One region of the Oceanobacillus sp. AG genome, then DNA from elsewhere that is predicted to be linked to it. Evidence: predicted binding sites of a transcription regulator. Region 1 holds the regulator's gene; the other holds the start of a gene.

Region 1 (4,805 bases):
ATTTGGTACGATGCATCTCTATCCGATTGGGGATGAGATGACACACGATCCACTCCGTAAATTAGGGCCGGAGCCATTCGATTCGTCCTTTAGTTTTCCCTATTTTAAAGAGAAGCTGAACAAGACGGAACGATTGATTAAAGCAGTATTGCTTGATCAATCAGTCGTAACAGGGTTGGGTAATATTTATGTGGACGAGACATTGTATAAAGCGGGCGTACACCCGATGAGAAGGGCGAACACATTAAAAGACAGTGAGATTGAAAAAATTAAAGATGCTGCAATCATCACCTTGACAGAAGCGGTAGAAGCGGGAGGCACAACGATCCGTTCCTACGTGAATTCTGAAGGGGAAATGGGCATGTTCCAGCAGAAGCTGTTTGTCTACGGCCAGGAAAATGAACAATGCACAGACTGCGGACAAAAAATAGTAAAAATAAAAGTGGCTGGCAGAGGAACACATTTATGTACCAAGTGCCAGCCTCTCTAAGGGGTGAGATTTTTTGAGTTTAGTCATCGGATTAACCGGAAGTATAGCGACAGGAAAAAGTACCGTTGCCAAGATGTTTCGACAACTTGGCATCCCAGTTATCGATGCTGATATATTGGCAAGAGAAGTAGTGGAGCCAGGAGAAGACGCTTATAAAGAAGTGATTGAAACCTTTGGAGAGGATATCCTGCTCGAAGATAAGACGCTTAACCGGAAACAGCTCGGTGAAATTGTGTTTACCGACGAGACGAAGCGGAAACAATTAAACGGCATCGTCCACCCTGCCATTCGGAAAAAAATGCTTGAGAAAAGGGATCACTTCATCCGTGAGGGTAATCAATGTGTTGTTCTGGATATTCCATTACTGTTTGAGAGTAAGCTTCAAGAATTTGTAGATAAGGTTCTCGTCGTGTATGCCGATCAAGAGATTCAGTTACAGCGTTTAATGGCGAGAAATGAGTTTACAGAAGAAGAAGCAATGCAACGCATCCAGTCGCAAATGCCAGTAAAGGAAAAAGCAAGTCTTGCTGACGCGGTAATTAATAATAATAGCACGAAGGAAGAAACATATGAACAGCTGCGGCAGTTGCTAGAAAAGTGGCAAATACTTGAAGTTAATTGACTTAGCAGTGCCGTAATAAAATGGATTGCATAAGATACGAATAAGGTAACCAACTTTCTTAATATTAAAACATCTGGATTATGATGAAAATAGCACACATTCCAAGTTTAATGTGTTATACTAATTGCAGTAATACATAATAAAGTATAACTTATTGGGAGGAATGGGGTAAAGATGGGTAAAATTCGTATTGCAATTAATGGGTTTGGACGTATCGGGAGAATGGTGTTCCGCCAGGCTATGGTGGATGAACAATTTGAAGTTGTAGCAGTCAATGCAAGCTACCCGCCCGAAACGTTAGCGCATTTAATTAAATATGATAGTGTTCATGGTATTTTTGAAGGGGAAGTGAAAGCGCTTGACAATGCGCTGCAAATTAACGGTAAAGAAGTTAAGCTTGTCAGTTCCAGGGAGCCGGATAAGTTGCCTTGGAATGAACTTGATATAGATGTTGTTATTGAAGCAACAGGGAAGTTTAAGACAAATGAAACAGCAGGATTACATCTTCAGGCAGGTGCGAAAAAAGTTGTCATTACGGCACCTGGTAAAGAAATCGATAAAACTATCGTTATCGGTGTAAATGATGAGGAATATAACGGAGATATCCACCATATTGTATCAAACGCATCATGTACAACTAACTGTTTAGCACCAGTCGTAAAAGTCCTTGATGACCGTTTCAAAATTGTTAACGGATTAATGACTACAGTCCATGCATTCACAAACGATCAGAAGAACTTGGATAATCCACATAAAGACCTTCGCCGTGCCCGTGGCTGTACACAATCCATTATTCCAACTTCTACAGGAGCCGCGAAAGCACTTGGCGAAGTATTACCACATTTGAATGGTAAATTGCATGGAATGGCTTTACGTGTTCCAACTCCAGACGTATCACTCGTTGACCTAGTTGTTGATGTAGAAGAAAGCGTTACGGTGGAAGAAGTGAATCGTGCCTTTAAAGAAGCGGCTGCAAGGGACTATAACGGTATCATTAGCTATACGGAGGATCCGCTTGTGTCAATCGACTTTACAACTACCGATTCATCAGCTATCGTTGACGGATTATCAACGATTGTAATGGAGGATAAAAAGATTAAAGTCCTTGCTTGGTATGATAATGAATGGGGCTACTCTGCACGCGTCCTTGATTTGGCGAAACTAGTTGGTGAATCACTATTGTACAAACAAACTGCTAAAATTTCATAAAGTGAAACTCATTCAGTGGGGGTATTACAGACCGTTAATGCCTGATAAATCAAATTGCTATAAAGATGCATTTTCCGTTCCGGGGGCAGCCGAACGAAGATGCATCTTTTTATTGTATAAGAAACTATAAAGTGAAACTTCATTCAGTGGGAAATTCCTTCCCTTCCCACTGAATGTTAGTTGAACCGAATCAGGTATTTACGGACTGTATACCCCCCACCTTCACATATTGGGCTTCCCTCCTGTTTAGATGTGGGGGTAATACAGACCGTTCATGCGTGATAATAAAAATGCTGTGATAACTTAGGTATCCAGGGCTAGCCATGTCCGGATTTTAATCGAATAGAAGATTTTACGGAAACATGTTAAAATAAAGGATATATTATTTTTTACATTTAGAAGTGTAGGCTTCTATCCTAATAAATGAAACTTGTTTGAAGGTAGAGAGGTGAGCGAAGTTGCGTTGTTCAAACTGTAATTATAAAAATACAAAAGTAACCGATTCCCGTCCGATAGAAGACGGAAGAGCGATTCGGCGCCGAAGAGAATGTGAACGATGTGGTCAGCGTTTCACAACATTTGAACGGATGGAGGAAGTTCCATTAATCGTCGTTAAAAAAGACGGTATGCGTCAAGAATTTTCTCGGGATAAGCTGACCCGCGGATTAATCCGTGCCTGTGAGAAACGACCAGTTCCGGTTGAAACGATGGAAGAGATTGCTCTTGAGGTTGAAAAAGGACTGAGGAATCTTGGTTCATCAGAAGTGGACTCGGAATTAATCGGGGAAATGGTGATGGAAAGACTCTCTAAGGTTGATGAAGTGGCCTATGTTCGCTTTGCTTCTGTCTATCGTCAATTCAAAGATGTTACTGTTTTTCTAGATGAATTGAAAGAATTGATTAATGTGGAAGAACAAGATGAAGCGGAAAAGGAAGAATAAAAAGGGTGAATATCCAGTGAAAAGCATAGGACAGCTATTACCTGTTGATGGTTATTTTGTTCGAATGGATAAAGCATTACCAGTTGATTATCTGCAATCATTAACACATTTGTACCAACCGCTTATTGGTACAGAGGCACTTATGCTTTATTTAACCCTAACGAATGAAGTATCCTTGCAGGAAGAAGGAATACCGCAAACACATCATACGTTAATGAATTACATGATGCTGCCACTAGATAGAATTTATGATGCCCGTTTAAAGCTGGAAGCTATCGGCTTATTACGTACGTTTAAACAAGAAATGGACGAGTTTACAATTTACACGTATAACTTGCAATGTCCGTTTGATTCAAAAAGTTTCTTTGAAGAAGCAATGTGTTCATCCCTGCTTTATCATCACCTTGGTGAGCAGAAATTCAACCAGCTAAAAGATCTTTTCGCAAAAGACAGTGTACCGGAAGCTGGCGAGAATATTACTGCAGATTTCCAGGAAGTATTTCAGACTACCCCTAAAGAAGGAATGGTTCAAGTGACTGTTCATGAAGATGAAGCAGTAGCCGTTGAGGAAGACGGGACAGTAGACTTCCAGTGGCTGGAACAGATGCTGAAGCAACGGATGATCCCTGTTTATCGTGTTCTGACGAAAGAAAACCGTAAGTTGATTGCTCATATGCTCATTCTCTATGAATTGGAAAGCTTTGAGATCGATAAAGCCGTTATTTGGTCATTAAATGAGGAGAATTATCTCGACAGGGAAGAATTTAAACAAGCTTGCCATGACATTTATCGAGCAAAAAGCAATAGTCAGCCAATCCGTCTTGTGGAAAAGAAAGAACTTAATAAGCAAGTAATCAAAGCGGAAGAACCGGAAAAGCCACTTACAAGAGAAGATTTATTAATTCGTGAGTTAGAAACAATTACGCCGAAACAATTACTGGAAGATTTATCAAGTGGAAGTTCTGCTTCCGCTCAAGATCTGAAGCTGATCAGCGATGTGATGACGAATCAAGGGCTTCCGCCAGCTGTTATGAATGTTCTCATCCATTATGTGCTATTGCAGACAAACATGAAATTGTCCAGAGCTTATCTCGAGAAGATTGCAAGTCACTGGTCTCGGGCGAAATTACAGACAGCGAGAGAAGCTATGGAATTTGCGAAGAAGGAAAAGGCCAGTTATGAAGAAGCGAAGGCAAAGCGGGAGCGGAATCATCAAGGTAATTACGGGCGTGCGTCAAATAATGATATTGTTCCAGATTGGTATAAGTCAGGGAAACATAAAGAGAAAAAAGAAGAGAAAGAATCCCCTGCAATGAACAAGGAGCAATGGAAGGTCGCAAAGTTGCTGCAACAATATTCAGAAGGAAATTAAACCAGTCTTTAAAAGGGTGATTTTAGTGAAACCAATACAATCGAACTTAAAAGCGTGGATGAACAAAAGCGAAAGTTTTAAAGAAAATTATCAAAAAATGAAACAAGAGTTGCTTCAAGATCCAGAAATCAAAGAATTCCTCGCTATTCACCCGGAATTGGGGCAAGAAGA
Region 2 (4,805 bases), on a different contig from region 1:
TAAATGTGCGAATAAAGGTATTATATAGTTTCATTATCATATGTTCACCGTGTATTAACGACGAACAACCTCCTTTAACGCATCTTCTTTCAATCTTTTTCTAATGGTCCAATCATGCCTTCTTGCTTTAGACCAGAAATTATATTTTCCTTCATAATAGCCCTTCTCATCGACGTGGATCCTGTTTCTTGAGATCATTTTCAAATACCCGATCACTCTGCTGAAGGTCGCAATATCTTCAGAATCGCAGACCGGACACTGATCTATATTTTTTGCATCTTCCGCAACGATTCTTTGGCCACACTCCATGCAAGAAGTAATCGTCGGTGTTAATGTAATATAATTGATCGGCTTCTCAAAGATTTTATCCAAATATTTCGCCAAACTTTCCGGTTTTACCTTCGCTTCCAAGAAGTGGTGTAAAACACTTCCAGAGGTTGCATATCCTTGAAATTCAGCGCTATTCTCCAACTGTTCCAGAAAATCCTCTTCCGAAAATGGCGTCATACAACCGCTCGTCAAATATGGATTCTCTCCTTCACCTTGTACAAACACTTCCCGCTCGTTTGCTTTTCCCCATTTCAGGTCATGGCGGGCTAATTTAATCGCTGCATTTTCAGCTGGTGCATATTCAATCCCGCAGGCAACTTTATCGCGTACAATGAATTCATTTACAATCTCGGTCATATATTGCATAATAGCATGAGCAACCATTTTGCCAGCTTTATCTTTCATCCCGTCTTGATATCCTAAGTTAATTAATCCTTCATTCATACCTGTAAGGGCAAACACGTTAAAATAGTTTTTTAAATCTTTATTATAAGCAAAGAAAGTAGGATATAATTCTTTGTTCGCTTCTATCCATTTTCTTTTTGCCATATGCGCTTCTTGCATGACTTCCATATATTCACGGATCTTCACTTTCACAAGTTCCATATCATGTCCGAATTCCAGAAGAACTCGGTTCATATTTAAATTCAGTACTTGGACAGCGCCTGTTGAACCGGTTGATGATCCGAACACGCCTCCTCCCGCTTTCGAGAGCGTTTCTAAATTAATTTGCAGTCTGCAGCAAAGACTTCTGCTCACTTCAGGATCTTTCGCCTGGATTAGCGGATTCAGAGTTTTATAATACGGATCTTCAAATGGCTTTGTTTTAAAGTTTTCGAAATAGACACCACCCCATTGATACATTTTATCCAATAGTTCGATAAACACGGGATTTTCATAATTGAAGTAATCATCAATTTGCACCGTTAATAATGGGAAGGTAAATGGAATGCCATTGCTTCCTGTTCCGTTCCTCATTACCTCAATAATTGCCCGGTTCATTCGGTCAAAGTAAACCTCTGGAATATCTTTATATTGTATATTCCTTCCTTCTCCGCCGATTACAACGTATTCATCCTTGATTTCCTCAGACGGCTTCCCAAACTCTAACGTAATATTTGAAAAACTACTCTGAGCTCCGGACCGAAGCGGCATATTAAGCTCCCAAATCAGACTTTGAAACAGTTCTGCTAATTCCTCATCAGTATACGTAGTGCCCCTGCTTTCTTCATCGAATAAATAAGAAGCTGTAATGGTAGAAAGCTGTGCCAACATCACCGCACCGGAAACCTGTTGGGATACTAATGTAACAACATTACTGAAATGCCTGAGTAAAGTAGGTATCCGCTTCGCTGGTTTAGAAGTAATCATGTTTTTAGCAAGCGTTGGAATTCCTTTTGTCGCGATATCCATACAACTGATGGATACACAATACGGGGCAAGCTGTTTGTCATGGACATAAACGACACCGTCATCATAAAGCTCTTTCATTCTTGGTGGTAGAATTTGTGTAAATAAAAATTCTTCCTCTGCATGATTCGTTAGATTGTGCCTTAAAAGTGGTAAGGAATAGACATAATTACTATTTTCATGTCTTAAATAATCTGTTTGCTTATTCTCTTGCTGTGATGTGAATTTCTGAACAATATCCATTGTACTTTGGAACATATTAATCCCTCTCCTTTAGACATTTTAATCCATAACTTGATGAACCACCTTCACCTTAACACAATATATTGTACCACTAAGTGACTTCCATCACTATATATAGATTGCGTCGAAAAGAGTACGACTATTTGACAGTTTTGTGAGGTTACTCACGGTCCCCTGCATTTTTAACTAATTTGAAAAAGATAGGTGCGGAGGCAAATTCCTCTTTGGCACCTATCTTTTTCAATAGACTAGTCTTCTAATACTGTCTTCGCAATCGTCTGATCTAATTCTTCAAAGTCATCATAAGAAATCGTTTCGTATAGTTCTTTTCTCGTCTGCATATTAAATACACCATCTGCTTGCGAGCCTTGCTCTTTGATTAGGGTAAAGATCCGTTCATATGCCTTTGCTGCTACTCTCAAAGAAGTTACCGGATAAATGACCATACGGAAGCCCATATTCTGAAATTCTTCTGCAGTAATAAATGGTGTCTTCCCAAACTCCGTCATATTCGCCAGCAACGGGGCATCCACTTTTTCAGCAAACAGACGGAATTCTTCATCCGTTTGTAAAGCTTCAGGGAAGATTGCATCGGCACCAGCTTCAACATAACTTGCTGCGCGCCGGATTGCTGCATCTAGTCCTTCCACCGCCCGTGCATCCGTTCTGGCGACGACAACTAAGGAAGGAGCAACTTCTTTAATTGCTTTAATCTTTTGTACCATTTCCTCTGTCGTAACGAGCTGTTTTCCATTTAAATGTCCACATTTCTTGGGAAGCTGCTGGTCTTCAATCTGAACGGCAGCTACATTTGCTTCCACCATTTCCCGCGCTGTGCGTGCCACGTTTAATACACCGCCAAACCCTGTATCAATATCAACGAGTACTGGTAAATTCGTTGCCCTGACAAGATCCCTTGCCCGTTCTGCTATCTCTGTTGATGTAACGATACCAAGATCCGGCAGTCCTCTGCTCGCCGTATAAGCTCCGCCAGATAAATATAAAACGGAGAAACCTGCGTCCCTTGCAACTAAGGCAGCCATCGCATCATGTGCCCCCGGTATTTGTAAAATATCCTCCGCTTCCATTTCTTCTTTTAATTTTTCAGCTAATTCCTTCTGTGTTGACTGTTGATCCACAATCCACGCCATACCTGCGTCCTCCTTCTCCATCATTGACACGTATTAATTTATAAGAAATAACTCAACAAATTCATTCACATTCATGTTTGCTAACTTTTCATAATCATAGCTTATCGCTTCAATCTTCTTGCGTTGTTTATCTGTATAATGGGTTGCTAAGTTTTCCGTATACTTCTCCATTATTTTCGGAATGGCTTCCTCACGTCTGAAGCGGTGCCCTAATGGATACTCGCGTTCTACTTCTTCTGTCGATGACCCGTCTTTAAAATGAACTTGAACAGCATTCGCGATTGAACGTTTAGCAGGATCTAGATAGTCCTTTGTATATTCTTTATTTTCTACGACGATCATCTTATCACGCAGAATATCAATGATTGGATTTGCTGCAAAATCATCCTCATAATGTTCTGCCCGTATATCTCCTTCAAGCAGGGCGATAGCCGTTATATATTGTAAACAGTGATCCCGGTCTGCCGGATTATTCAAAGGTCCTTTTTTATCAATAATGCGAATAGCAGATTCATGAGTTGTAATCGTAATTTTATCTATTTCCTCTAAGCGACTAGCGACTTCTGGATGTAACTGTACGCCTGCTTCTGCTGCTGTTTGTGCATGAAATTCAGCTGGGAAGGAAACTTTGAACAACACATTTTCCATTACATAACTATCCAGCGGCTGACTAAGCAATAGTTCTTTCTTATTAAATAAAACATCTTGGAATCCCCAACCCGGAGCACTAAGTGCAGTTGGATAACCCATTTCACCTTGCATGGCCATCAACGCTAGGCGTACTGCTCTACTCGTTGCGTCACCAGCGGCCCAGGATTTTCGTGATCCAGTATTCGGGGCATGACGATACGTTCGTAAGCTTCCATTATCAATCCAAGCATTCGTAAGTGCATTCGTTATTTCTTCCCGTCCACCACCAAGCATTTTCGTGACAACAGCTGTTGATGCTATCTTAACAAAAAGGACATGATCAAGTCCTACCCGATTCAAACTATTCTCGAGCGCAAGCACCCCTTGGATTTCATGTGCTTTGATCATCATTTCCAGTACTTCTTCAACTTTAAGCGGTTCTTTCCCCTTCTGAATTCTTACTTGGCTAAGGTAATCAGCAACCGCGAGAATTCCGCCTAAGTTATCGGATGGATGGCCCCATTCCGCAGCAAGCCATGTATCATTATAGTCGAGCCAGCGAATCATCGCTCCAATATTGAACGCTGCTTGAATAGGGTCAAGTACATGAGAAGTTCCGGGAACTCGCGCCCCATTCGGAACAATTGTCCCTGGCACGACTGGTCCAAGCAATTTCGTACATTCAGGATAATCAAGCGCTAAAATACCACAGCCCAACGTATCGAGTAATACATATTGCGCTGTTTGAAAAGCTTCTTCACTCGTAATATCCTTATTTAATACATAATCCGTGATTTCTTCTATTAACATGTCTGTTTTTTGATAATCATCTGTTTGTAGCATCATTTGTCCTCTCCATTTCCATTTTTTATCCATGATTGACTAAGCGTAACGTGCACCGATATAGTTCACACGAGGTCTATAAAGCCGGTTATTACTGTGCTGCTCAATGACATGAGCAGCTAATCCAGCTGTCCGTGCACTGAAGAAAATAGGTGTATAAAGCGGAATCGGGATTCCCAGTTTCCAGTACACGGGCGC

Evidence for each region. The regulator NrdR, encoded in region 1, represses ribonucleotide reductase genes. The targets are predictions, from matches to a motif close to AACACNATATATNGTGTT.
Region 2: the regulator NrdR is predicted to act here: its motif matches at 2,056-2,073, upstream of nrdD (anaerobic ribonucleoside-triphosphate reductase).

The regions. Positions count from the first base shown of each region.
Region 1 covers NZ_WOWT01000033.1:9,890-14,694, forward strand. Annotated here, with positions in the region: gene mutM (DNA-formamidopyrimidine glycosylase) at 1-490, shown strand, start outside; gene coaE (dephospho-CoA kinase) at 504-1,112, shown strand; gene GN217_RS15630 (glyceraldehyde-3-phosphate dehydrogenase) at 1,287-2,321, shown strand; gene nrdR (transcriptional regulator NrdR) at 2,780-3,262, shown strand; gene GN217_RS15640 (replication initiation and membrane attachment family protein) at 3,279-4,634, shown strand; gene dnaI (primosomal protein DnaI) at 4,660-4,805, shown strand, end outside.
Region 2 covers NZ_WOWT01000014.1:91,025-95,829, reverse strand. Annotated here, with positions in the region: gene GN217_RS09350 (4Fe-4S cluster-binding domain-containing protein) at 1-40, opposite strand, end outside; gene nrdD (anaerobic ribonucleoside-triphosphate reductase) at 55-1,998, opposite strand; gene prpB (methylisocitrate lyase) at 2,232-3,134, opposite strand; gene GN217_RS09335 (bifunctional 2-methylcitrate dehydratase/aconitate hydratase) at 3,168-4,607, opposite strand; gene mmgD (citrate synthase) at 4,647-4,805, opposite strand, start outside.